Regions from separate parts of the Acetonema longum DSM 6540 genome, predicted to be linked through region 2. Evidence: riboswitches for the same ligand, from Rfam matches in the RefSeq annotation. Region 2 holds a riboswitch; the other holds the start of a gene.
The links. A riboswitch is a leader RNA that binds a small molecule or an ion and turns the genes downstream of it on or off. The one in region 2 is predicted to bind cobalamin.
Positions count from the first base shown of each region.

Region 1 (5,848 bases), on a different contig from region 2:
CCGTATTCGATTAAATTCCGGCGCAGGAGAATGTAATCGTGGTAGATGGGTTTTAAGATCTCGTTCACTTCTTTTTCACTATAGTTTTTGCCGGTCTCGAAATAGTTTATGAGATGCCGCAGAATGGCTGCCCGCTTTTTCTCTTTCAGCGGGAATCTATCGAGGGGGCCATCGGGTCCCTGCTTAAAGTATGCCGCCAGAATGTGGTCAGACTCCTGCCCGGTAATAGCAAACCGCTCGTCGACCTGTTTCGAACTGCGCGGGATTTCGATGAAGGCATCTTTTTTCGGCATCCGTTCTCCCAGCAATTCCATAATCGCCAAAAAGATTTTGGCCTGTTTTTGTTTTTCCCGCAAACTGAAGCGATGATTGCGGATGGTGGAGGTACTGCCTGCATTTACGGCTTTGGCCACCTCAGCGTCGCTATAGCCGGCGTAAAAAAGCTCCAACAGGCTTTTTTGGTGTTCCGTCAACCCGGTTAACTGTTTGTCCAGGCTGGTGAGAACATGAAAGACCGAGCCATGACACTGGGCAATATGCATTTTTATATATTTTTTGGCTTCATATAACTGGCACTCGTGGGAGTATATGACTCCATCGGGAAATTTTTGGCCGCAGATGAGACAAATGAACTCATCGCTATGGGACTGATAGGTGTAACCGGCTTTGATATCCTGCAGCGATGACTGCCAAAACAGATCGGATACATCATTCATTTCAAACACCTCTTACATTTGTTTGATAAATACATAGACATTATATGATTCTGTCTATAATAAATCAAGAGTATTATTTTTCCATTGATTGTTGTGCCGGACTTTATAATTTTACAAAAATAGCCGGACAGGTAGGAATGAAAATTTATTTAGAGAATAATGACAATAAAGGCATAAGCTTGACTTAGGTATGGCTATTTCCAGGAAATAAGTCGAAGAAGGGGGAAGATAGAATGAACAAGGTATACGCTATTATCGGGCCGCCTGCTTCCGGGAAAACCTCTCTGGTAAAGGAACTGTCAAAGCAGGGTGTTCCTGTCATGGTTAGTCATACCACCAGGCCTAAAAAACAACATGAAGTACATGGGGCTGATTACTATTTCGTCTCAAAAGAAGAGTTTGGACAGCTGCAGTTGATTGAAAAAGTGACCCGGGATAATAACTTTTATGGGTTGAGCAAGGATGAGGTATTACGAAAGGTAAACCAGCATCCGGTTTCGATTGTGGATATTGACTTAGTCGGCCTGGAACAGTTGAAGAAACTTTTGGGAGGACGGGTGGAATCTATTTTTGTTCTGGTTGACAAAAACACGGTGATTCAGCGCTTAGTGACGCAAAATGCGAAACTGGAGGATATTCAACGCCAGGTGGAGCAGGCTGCCGGCAAGGGTGAGTTTGACAACTGGCAAACCGCCGATTATGTGGTAAAGAACACCGGGGCCATGGATGCGTCGGTACGTCAGATGCAGGCTATTATGGGATTGCTGTGGGCTGAACCGGCAAGCGCCACGGAAACTGTTTAGAAAGGGTGTTACTTTTTTTACCGATCCTATCAGAATTTTGTTGTGTTTTCTTTTGCCGCAGGATAATGCCATTCCCTGCAGAACCCTAACTGTAATTGAATCAGTGCCACCAAACAGGTGCCTCTCGCCAGAGAGGAGAATAGGGAAGGCGGCAGGATGCTAAAGTGTCCTGGAACGCCGCGGTCGCGCCACTGTAATCGGGGAGGAGCCTTTGCCCATGCCGGCTGGTCGCCGGGAGGCGCAAAGGTTTCGCAGAACCGTAGCCAGGAGACCTGCCTGTTTTGGCTGTCATTTGTCCCCGCGTCAGGGCGATGCCAGAAGGATGGGAAATCAAAGAAAAACCTAGCCTTTTTGGCTGGGTTTTTTTGCGAGCAATACCAAAAAGGGGGATGGATATGGACTACGAACAAGCGGTTGACCAATTGATTAACGGTGCGGCCAAGCCGCCGGGCAGCCTGGGCCTGCTGGAGAAATACCTCCGAAAGGTACTGCTGGCATGGGGCGGTCTGGAGCGGGAAGTAAGACCCCATCATTTGATTTTTGCCGCCGACAATGGGGTGGTAACCGAGGGAGTGGTCAACTATCCGGCGGAAATTACCTATCTGCAGGCGCAAAATATGGTTGACGGAAGGGCCACTATCAGCTGTTTCTGCAGCGGCAGCGGCATTCCCTATACGGTGGTGGACGTCGGCACCAAGCATCAGGAGGCGGCCGGCATCAATCGCAAAGTGGCCTTAGGTACAAAGAATTTTATGCAACAGGAAGCGATGAGCCCGGGGGAATTCCGGCAAGCCTGGGAAACAGGCCGGGAAATGGTTCGCAGCTCGGTGGAGCAGGGCTATAACCTGCTGTCATTCGGGGAAATGGGCATCGGTAATACCACTACTTCCGCGGCGGTCCTTCATGCCTTAAGCGGTATCCTGCCTGAATTTGTCGTGGGTTATGGCGCAAGTCCGGGAAATGAAGAGACCCTGAAACGTAAACGCCTGGTCGTGGCCAAAGGGGTGGAGCGGCACCGGGAGACCATGAAAACAGTAGAAGATATTTTGCGTTGCGTCGGCGGCTTTGACATTGTCGCCATTTGCGCTGCCATGGTCGAATGCGCCCGGGTTAAAACCCCGTTTGTGATCGACGGCTTTATCACGGCCGTAGCCTATGTCTGCGCTGCCAGGATGCAGCGGGAAACAGAGAAATTCGCCATTCCTTCCCATTTGTCCAAAGAGCCGGGTATGGCCTATGCGCTGCTGTTGGGTAATATCCGGGCCGAGGACGTGCCAATTCGCGCCGATATGGCGCTGGGCGAAGGAACCGGCGCCGTCCTGATGGTGTCCATCCTGAAAAATATGGTCTATGCTATTTTCCATACCGCCCGGCTGGATGATTTTGAATTATCGGCTGCGGTCCCGCCAGCGACAGCAGCCGTTTAACCAGCATAGAAAATAATTGCGGCGGAATGGTGATTTTTTGCCATTAGCAGGAAATAACTGTAGGTTTAGCAAATACTTCCCTATGAATAAACAGAAAATTTTTTCATTTTATTTCTGATGCTGCATTATTGTGCAAGGGGGAAGTAGGGTGCACAATCTCCAAGGATTTGCCTTGAGCGATATCGTCAACATGCAGGTGCTGCAGGAAATTCAAGATAGGTTTGCGGACGCCACAGGCCTGGCGGCAGTAATTGTGGATGTGAACGGGTCACCGGTAACCACGCCCAGTAATTTTACCAGGTTATGCAACTATATCCGGTCCTATCCCGAAGGATTGGCCCGCTGCATGGATTGCGACGACCGGGGCGGGCGGAAAGCAGCGAAACAGCAGCGTCCCTATGTCTATCATTGCCACAGCGGCGCCCTGACCGACCTGGCGGCGCCGATCATTGTTCAGAACGAATATGTGGGAGCCGTTCTCGCCGGCCAGGTGATCCTGCCCCAGGAGGGGTACGAGCCCAGGGCCGAAATGCTCCGGCGCCTGGTACCGCTGGGATTGGAACCGGCCATTTTGTCAGAATATTTGGATTTGGCTGAGGTTTTGCCGGAAAACCGGCTTAAAGCTTCAGCCGACCTGATTCACCTCCTGGCTAACTATGTGGTGGAAATGGGCATAGCCAATATCAGGCAGCAACAGTTAGTGACTGAAATCAAGGCTAAAGCCGACCTGGAGAATTTACTGCGGGCCGCGGAATTAAAAGCGTTGCAGTCCCAGGTGAACCCGCATTTTTTGTTTAACACTTTAAATACCATCGCCAGGCTGGCGCTGCTTGAAGAAGCGCCGCGGACCCAGGAAGTAGTTTACGCCCTGGCCGACATGCTGCGCAACAACCTGCGGGATATGGATCAATTGCGCACCGTGGAGGAAGAAGTGAAATCGGTGCGGGATTATTTCACCATTCAAAGCGTGCGGTTCGGCGACCGGATCAAAACCGATATTGATATTACCCCGTCTCTGATGGAAACGCTGATTCCGGCCCTGACGCTGCAGCCGTTGGTAGAAAATTCTATTTTGCACGGCCTGGAGCCTAAGCGGGATGGCGGCATGGTGCAAATTACCGGAAGGCTGGACGGAGACCGGGTGGTCCTGGCGGTAGTCGACACCGGCGTAGGTGTGCCGCCGGAACGCATCTATTCTATCTTCCGGGCCGAAAAACGGCCGGTTACCAAAGGACAGACCACCGGTCTGGGCATTATCAATGTCCATAAACGCATTCAGCACTTTTTTGGCAGCAAGTACGGCCTTAACATGGAAAGTAAAGTCGGTGAGGGGACACGAATCTATATTCAGCTTCCCTACCCTTCCTAAAAATCAGAGGAGAGAAACAGAATGTACAGCTTGATGATCGCTGAAGATGAGCAGCTGGAACGGCAGGCGCTGCGCTTTATTGTGGGAAAACACTGTCCTGATATTCAGATTGTCGGTGAAACCGGCGATGGGGCCGATGCCGTGCAGATCGCATCGGAGCAGGCGCCGGATATCATTCTGATGGATGTCCGCATGCCGGAAATCAATGGCCTGGAAGCCGCCAAAAACATCCGGGCCATCCTGCCGGATACGATGATTATCATGCTGACCGCCTTTGACGAATTCAGCTATGCCAAACAGGCCTTGGCTTTCGGCGCGATGGATTATCTCTTGAAACCGCTCAAACCTGCTGATCTGGTACGCACTTTGCAGGCCACAGCGGCCAAAGTGCAAGAGATCCGGCAGAAACGGCAGGAGGAAGCCCGTCTGCGCCATAGTTTGCAAGAAGCGCTGCCGGTGATTCAGATGTCTTTTGTCTATGATCTGGTTTTCCGGGAAATTCAGGATTTGCCCCATCTTAAAGAGCGGGCGGCGTTTTTGGGGCTCAAGGCCGATGCCGGTGTGGTCATGGCTGTGGATATTGACAACTTCTACCAGGTTAGCCACCGGGAATCCGAATTACGAAAGCAGCTGATCAAACAGAATGTGTTCCGGCAGATTGTGGCCGTCACCGGCGGCAGCGCCCTGGTGACACCCTTTGGCAGCGACAGTGTCATCGTACTGTTGAGCAGCATGATGCCGGCTTCGCCGGACCTGGGCAAAGAAGCGGTGCTGCCGGTTGCGGCGCAGATCCGTGACGCCGTATCCAGGAACCAGGGCATCAGCATCACCATTGGCATTGGCCGCTGGTATCAGGATCTGCGGCACATGCACAAATCCTATCTGGAAGCTGTTCATGCCCAGCGGCAGCGTTTTTTTCTCGGTGACAACCAGATCATTCATGTGGACGATGTACCGCATCCGGAGACAGGACCGTTTTATTATCCCTTTCATTATGAACGGGTGATGATGGACAAAGTCCGCTGCGGCGACCGCAAGCAGGCCAAGGAAGCCCTGCGGCAGCTGCTGAAGGAACTGTTGGCCAGCCAGGCCGGCATGGAAGCCGTCAAGGCCTGCATGCTGGAGCTGCTGATCGTTTTGTCCCGGTCGGCGGTAGAAGGAGGCGCCAATCTGGAACAACTCACTCTCCTGAATGTGGACCGCATCAACCAGCTGACCCGCTGTTCCAGCGGAGAGCAAATGCATTACTGGATGTTGGACTCTCTCGACCGGTTCCTGGACAATATGCTGGAGAACCGCAACAGCATGAATGTGCGCCTGGTCAACAGGGCCTCTGAATATATCCGGCAAAACTGCCAGCGCAATGTTTCCCTGGAGGAAGTAGCCAAGCTTGTTCATTTGAGCCCTTTTTATTTCAGCCGGCTGTTTAAGCAGGAAAAAGGCTGCAATTTTGTGGACTTCCTGACGCGGATGCGGGTGGATAAGGCCAAACGGATGCTGCAAAATGCCGAACACACCATTGTGCGCATTGCC
Region 1 is NZ_AFGF01000050.1:123,034-128,881, reverse strand. Features, by position in the region: partial or broken gene ALO_RS06525 (DUF2087 domain-containing protein) at 1-716, opposite strand, end outside; gene ALO_RS06520 (guanylate kinase) at 950-1,519, shown strand; cobalamin riboswitch at 1,618-1,813, shown strand; gene ALO_RS06515 (nicotinate-nucleotide--dimethylbenzimidazole phosphoribosyltransferase) at 1,915-2,946, shown strand; gene ALO_RS06510 (sensor histidine kinase) at 3,095-4,315, shown strand; gene ALO_RS06505 (response regulator transcription factor) at 4,337-5,848, shown strand, end outside.
Region 1: it holds a riboswitch for cobalamin, as region 2 does, so the genes downstream of both, ALO_RS06515 (nicotinate-nucleotide--dimethylbenzimidazole phosphoribosyltransferase) here and cbiD (cobalt-precorrin-5B (C(1))-methyltransferase CbiD) in region 2, are expected to answer to the same signal.

Region 2 (6,150 bases):
ACTGAAGGCGATACAGGATGAGCAGACTGTCCTCTACGATGTGCTGGGAGATGTGGTCTGCGGCGGCTTTGCTGTGCCGATCCGGGAAGGCTACGCCTGCAGCGGCAATGGGGCGAATTGTGTCTTGAGCGCACCCTGATTGTCGCGCCTTCTTCCATCGCATTGGGGCTGGCCCAGGTCCTTGCCGCCGAGTGGGCCGCCTCGGGTTCCATTACCTTTGTGTTGCAGGACGGGATGTCGTCTTACCCTGTCCCCCAGAGCTTGGGTACCGTTTGGAACGGACAAACCGACGGCCGGGCTGTCGAACAGTATCTGGACGAAATGACGGCAGGACTGCTCCTGTCCAGCGGCAACGAAAAGGCTATTTTGCAGCAGCGGGCACCGACGGTGCTTAGTCAGACCATCGCCATGCCTGTCTATGACGAAGTCATTTTGACCGATCTGCCGTTTATGGGCCTGCGCGGCGCTTGCCATATGACCGAGCGGCTGTGGAATCAGTATATGGGTTTTTGCCGGCGCTAGAGGTGAAGGAATGTTGAATTAATATGCAGTCGGTATGTTTTTCATTTTCTGAATTCGGACGGTATGAGATTAGAAATAAGAATCAAAAGACCGGATTAATTGCGATTTGACAGCTTGACAGAATTGTCATTCTTTGCTACAATAAAACAAAATTGAATAGTAATGAGATAGGTGCCCGTAAGGGCTTAATAGGGAAGTCCGGTGTAATGCCGGCGCGGTCCCGCCACTGTAATGGGGAGCAAACCCAGAAAAGTGCCACTGAGACTTTGTGTCTTGGGAAGGTGTGGGTGAGCAAAGAACCAGAGCCAGGAGAACTGCCTGTCTAACAGTCACCGTTTTTTTTACCCACGAGCGATGGGGAGGGGATTATGGAGTAATCTACCTTCCCGGCTATTTTGGCCGGGATTGTCTGTTTCAATGGATTTCTCCGCTAACAAGTCCCTTTCTGTATGCTTTTGCGGGAAGGGACTTTTATAATTTTCGTCGAAAGGTTTCCACGCTATTTTGGCTGGCGAGGAAAATTAGCCATATCTTAAATCCCTTATTGTTGTTGTATGGTGCGTTCGGCAGACGCACTGCCGTCCCCGCATGGGGACTTCCTTTTTTTTATATTTGCCCTCTGCTGTCACAAATTCCTTGGGAGCGGCCTATTATCATTTGCAGGAATTGTCCCACGATCATATTATCCGGATTATTAAAACGATGGAATGATCCCTCGTACCGCCGCAGTCTATCCGGCGGCAATATGAGATAAAATAAAGCAGCGGATTGGCGCCGGCTTACCGGCCGACACCCGGGGAGGTATCTGATGATTGCGGTGGAAAAAACAGACTGGGGCAAAGCGTTGACGATTTCTTTAGTGATCCATATCACCCTGCTGCTTGGCTTTGGCTTGATCATCGTCATGGCTCCGGAACAGTATATCGAATTGGAATTAGGCGGAGGCGGCGGCGGAGGAGGCAGCGGCGGCGGCAACGATGAAATAGCCGTGTTTGCCGCCGATACATCTGCTGCGGATACTTCGGCTGCATCGATTCCTTCTGTCCCTGAGACCCCCTCCACTTACCAGGAACAAGAAGAAGCGGTTGAAAGCGTTGAGGAGAATATTTCGCAGCACCCGGAACAACCGCAACAGCCGAAAGAACCGCCGGCAAACGCCGTTTTTGCCGCTAAAAGGGATGATGATGCCAAACCTATGGATAAAAGTTCTGGCTCGGGTTCAGGCTTGGGAACCGGCTCCGGTTCCGGTGTGGGCTCGGGTTCTGGGTCGGGCTCCGGTTCCGGTGTAGGATCGGGTGCGGGTTCAGGGATTGGTCCGGGTTCCGGCCCAGGGTCCGGTGACTCGACTGCTCCCCGCATTTTGGCAGAGATCAAACCCTCCTATCCATTGGAGGCAAGAAAAGCGGGATGGGAAGGAACGGTTGTTTTGAGAATCCAAATTATGGAGAATGGCGCTCCGGGACAGGTAACTGTCTATCGGTCCAGCGGCTATGATCTGTTGGATGAGGCGGCTATATCGGCTGTACGGCAATGGCGTTTTGTGCCGGCGAAAAATCGGTTTGGCCAGGTTATCCGATGTTCTACTACTCTGCCGGTGATTTTCAAGTTGCGGGCGTGATTCGGGTTGCTCCACAAATATCGCTCCGCAGTGATTCACGCTCAAGAGGCCTTAAAAACGGCAAAGCTTCCAAAAAAGTCCATCGTATTTTTTAGGACTTTGGGACACTGCCACGGCAAACTGCGGCAGTCTTTTATTGATAACCCCAGATATATACGCGTGTTAGCCGTCGATTTCCGGAATCCGCCCGTTTATGGCGGATTTTGGTTTTGGGTTTCACTGACCAGCGTTGTCAGGCGCATGGAGAGATTCGGCGTTAGCAAAGAGAAGTTATATCAGGCTTATTTGCAGGCCTCCTATCGACCTGTTGGCAAAAGAATTTGTTGAGTGGGGAATGGTGCTTTTCCCAGCAGGATAGGCTTCCGGTCCTCATCAGGCATATCGTTTAACTCCAGCCGCTCACTCATGCCAGCTATGCCCTGAGGTCAATCGGTCCGGCGGCGAGCCTGCCACACTTGCTTTACTGATATTGGTATTGTATGTCCTGATTCTCTCTGCGACTGACGTTTGGACTATGGAGAAAGTAAAACAGGAATATTTCTTTAAAAGGTAAGCCTCAGCCGGCAGGAATCTTTATTAAACTGCAGAATCAAATTATAATGACCATAATTGCATAGCCGGGAAGAGGTGCAAACTGCTTAAAAGGGAAGTCCGGTGAAAAGCCGGCACGGTCCCGCCACTGTGAGGGGGAGCCTGTTCTGCAAAGTGCCACTGGATTGAATCCGGGAAGGCGCAGACAGCGATGAGCCTTAGTCAGGAGACCTGCCTGTTCTGACACACCGTTATAACCTACGAGAGATAGGCAGGTGGGATAACTTTTAATTGATTGGCAGTTTTCCCCCTGTTTACACACAGGGGGATTTTTCATGACTGAAAAGAAAATGCGCCGGGGAATTACTACCGGCACTTGTGCCGCGGCAGCGGCGAAAGCAGCGCTGTATGCTTATTTTGGCGAACATAAGACGATAGTTGAAATAGAAACACCCCAGGGGCACACCTTGTTTGTGCCGGTGGCAGCCAGTGAGAAAACTTTTTCCGGGGGGCGCGCTTCGGTCGTCAAAGATGCCGGCGACGACCCGGATATTACCAATGGTGTAACAATTTACACCGATGTGACTCTGTTGCCCTCAGCGGAGATTGTGATCAAGGCCGGACCGGGGGTGGGAACCGTGACCAAGCCGGGCTTGTCAGTGGCGGTCGGTCAGCCGGCCATCAACCCCGGTCCTCAGACCATGATTAAAAAAGCGGTCCGGGACCTTCTGCCGGAGGATCAGGGGGCCTGTGTTACTGTTTCCATACCGGGCGGGGAAGCTCTTGCGGCGCGTACCCTGAACCCTATATTGGGGATTGCCGGCGGTTTGTCAGTGATTGGCACTACCGGCATCGTTGAGCCCATGTCCGAAGAGGCGTTTAAAAATTCGCTGGTGCCGCAAATGCAGGTAGTAAAGGCATTAGGAAAACCGCACCTGATCTTTGTGCCGGGGAAGATCGGTCAGGATATCGCCGTCCGCTGCAATCTTCCCCAGGACGCTACTGTGCAAACCAGCAACTTCATCGGATTTATGCTGGAAAAGGCAGTTGAACTGGAATTTAAAAGCGTATTGCTGTTTGGTCATCTCGGCAAACTGGTCAAGGTGGCCGCCGGTATCTTTCATACCCACAATCGTATGGCCGACGCCCGTATGGAAACGATTGCAGCCTATGCCGGGGCAGCCGGCGCTTCCCAGGCGATCATACGGGAAATTCTGCAATGCAATACGACGGAAGCAGCGATCCCAATTCTGGAGAAGCAAGGTTTACACAGCCTGTATCCTTTGCTGGCCCAGAAGGCCAGCGAGCGGGCAATGCAATATGTGTTCGGCGATTTAACGGTGGGAACTGTGATTGTAACCATGCGGGGAGAAGTATTAGGGTATGATCAAACGGCAAAACAGATAGGAGATAGCCTGGGATGGAACATAAAGTCATAATTGTGGGCATAGGACCAGGGGCGCCTGATTACCTGCTCCCTGCAGCGCTGAAAAAAATTCAGCAGGCCCGTGTGCTGGCTGGAGGAAAACGGGCATTGGCCACTTTTGGCCGGGAGGATGTACAGCAAATACAGATTGACGGCAATCTGTCCGAAGTGCTCCATGGGATCCGGGAGGCATTGCCACAGTCTGATGTGACGGTTTTGGTTTCCGGCGATCCGGGTTTTTATAGTCTCTTGCCCGCCATTCGCCGGTCCTTTCCATCGGAAATCATCGAGGTAGTTCCCGGCATCAGTTCGGTGCAGGTGGCTTTCGCCCGGATCGGATTGCCTTGGCAGGAGGCTTATTTAACCAGTGTGCATGGCAGGGAAGTGGCCGGCAATCCGGCGCTGGGATACATCCCCGGCAAAATCTTGGGTCTCTTGACCGATCCCGTACACAATCCAAGCTTTCTGGCGGCACATTTGCTGGAACAAGGATGGCCCCAAACGGCGAAAGTCTGGTTGTGCGAAAATTTATCCTATGATTCCGAAAGGATACTGGCGCTCAGTCTGGCGGAGATTAAAAGCGTTGCCGGATTTGAATCTTGTGTAATGGTGGTGCAGGGATGAAACGGTACTTTCCGGGAATTGCCGATGATGAGTTTATCCGCGGCTCTGTCCCGATGACTAAGCAGGAAATCCGGATCATGGTTCTGGCAAAAGCCCGCATTGGCGAAGCCGATACCGTCATCGACATCGGCGCCGGCACCGGTTCGATATCAATAGAAGCAGCTTTTCAGGCACAGAAGGGAATTGTGTACGCCGTTGAAAAAAATCCGGAGGGAGTCGGGCTGATTCAGACCAATTGCCGTCATTTCGGGTTGGACAATGTCCGGGTGATTCACGGCGAGGCGCCTGAAGCCCTGGAAGATCTGCCAAAGGCCAACGCAATCATCGTGGGGGGGGCCGGCGGTCATTTACCAACTGTTCTGGAGCGGTGCGACGCACTGCTATACGAGCAGGGACGATTGATCATCACAGCTGTAACCCTGGAAACAATTCTGGAAACCGTAACTATTATGGAAAAGAAAGAAAATTATACGGTAGAGGCAAGCGGCATGCAAGTGACCCGTCTGCGGCGGGCAGGGACCAAGCATATGTTTGACGCGTTGAATCCGGTTTTCGTAATTTCCTGTATTAAGGAAAAGGAATAAATGTGGCTGGGCTGGAAAGGAAACCCCAGACCCTGAATCCATCGTTGATCATTGCAAAGAAAGAAGGGTTTTAACATGCAGGTATTTTTTGTCGGCGCCGGACCCGGTGACCCTGAATTGATCACCGTCAAGGGACAGCGCCTGTTGCAGTCGGCTGATGTCATCATTTACGCCGGTTCGCTGGTCAACCCGGTTTTATTGGATAACGCGAAGCCAGGGAGTGAGATTCATAACAGCGCATCCATGACACTGGATGAGGTTGTGGCGGTAATGGAGAAGGCGATTGCCATGAATAAAACAGTCGTCCGGCTGCACACAGGCGATCCCAGTATCTACGGAGCGATTCAGGAGCAAATGGACGCTCTTGATCAGCGGCATATCTCCTATGATGTGGTGCCCGGCGTTAGCTCGTTTCTTGCCGCTGCCGCGGCGTTAAAACGCGAATACACCCTGCCTGCCGTGTCGCAAACAGTGATTATTACCCGTCTAGAAGGCCGTACGCCAGTTCCGCCAAAGGAACAATTGGAAACCCTGGCGACTCATCATGCCACCATGTGTATTTTTTTGAGCGTTCACATGGTGGAGACAGTTGTGGCTCGATTGCTGGCAGGCGGTTACGAACCTGCTACGCCGGTGGCAATCGTCCAGAAGGCCTCTTGGCCGGAACAAAAAATCATGCGGGGAACCCTGAATACCATTGCGGCAACTGTCGCTGCAGAAGGCATAGACAGAACGGCGCTAATCATTGTGGGTGACTGCCTGGCTGCGGAATATGAACTGTCCCGGCTTTACTCCCCGGATTTTGGCCATATGTTCCGGGAGTCCGTATGCGGATAGCTATTATT
Region 2 is NZ_AFGF01000269.1:61,576-67,725, forward strand. Features, by position in the region: partial or broken gene ALO_RS19590 (AAA family ATPase) at 1-97, shown strand, start outside; gene ALO_RS19595 (hypothetical protein) at 118-522, shown strand; cobalamin riboswitch at 675-858, shown strand; gene ALO_RS21850 (energy transducer TonB) at 1,331-2,140, shown strand; cobalamin riboswitch at 2,749-2,924, shown strand; gene cbiD (cobalt-precorrin-5B (C(1))-methyltransferase CbiD) at 3,007-4,110, shown strand; gene cbiE (precorrin-6y C5,15-methyltransferase (decarboxylating) subunit CbiE) at 4,092-4,721, shown strand; gene cbiT (precorrin-6Y C5,15-methyltransferase (decarboxylating) subunit CbiT) at 4,718-5,305, shown strand; gene cobM (precorrin-4 C(11)-methyltransferase) at 5,381-6,142, shown strand; gene ALO_RS19635 (cobalt-precorrin 5A hydrolase) at 6,133-6,150, shown strand, end outside.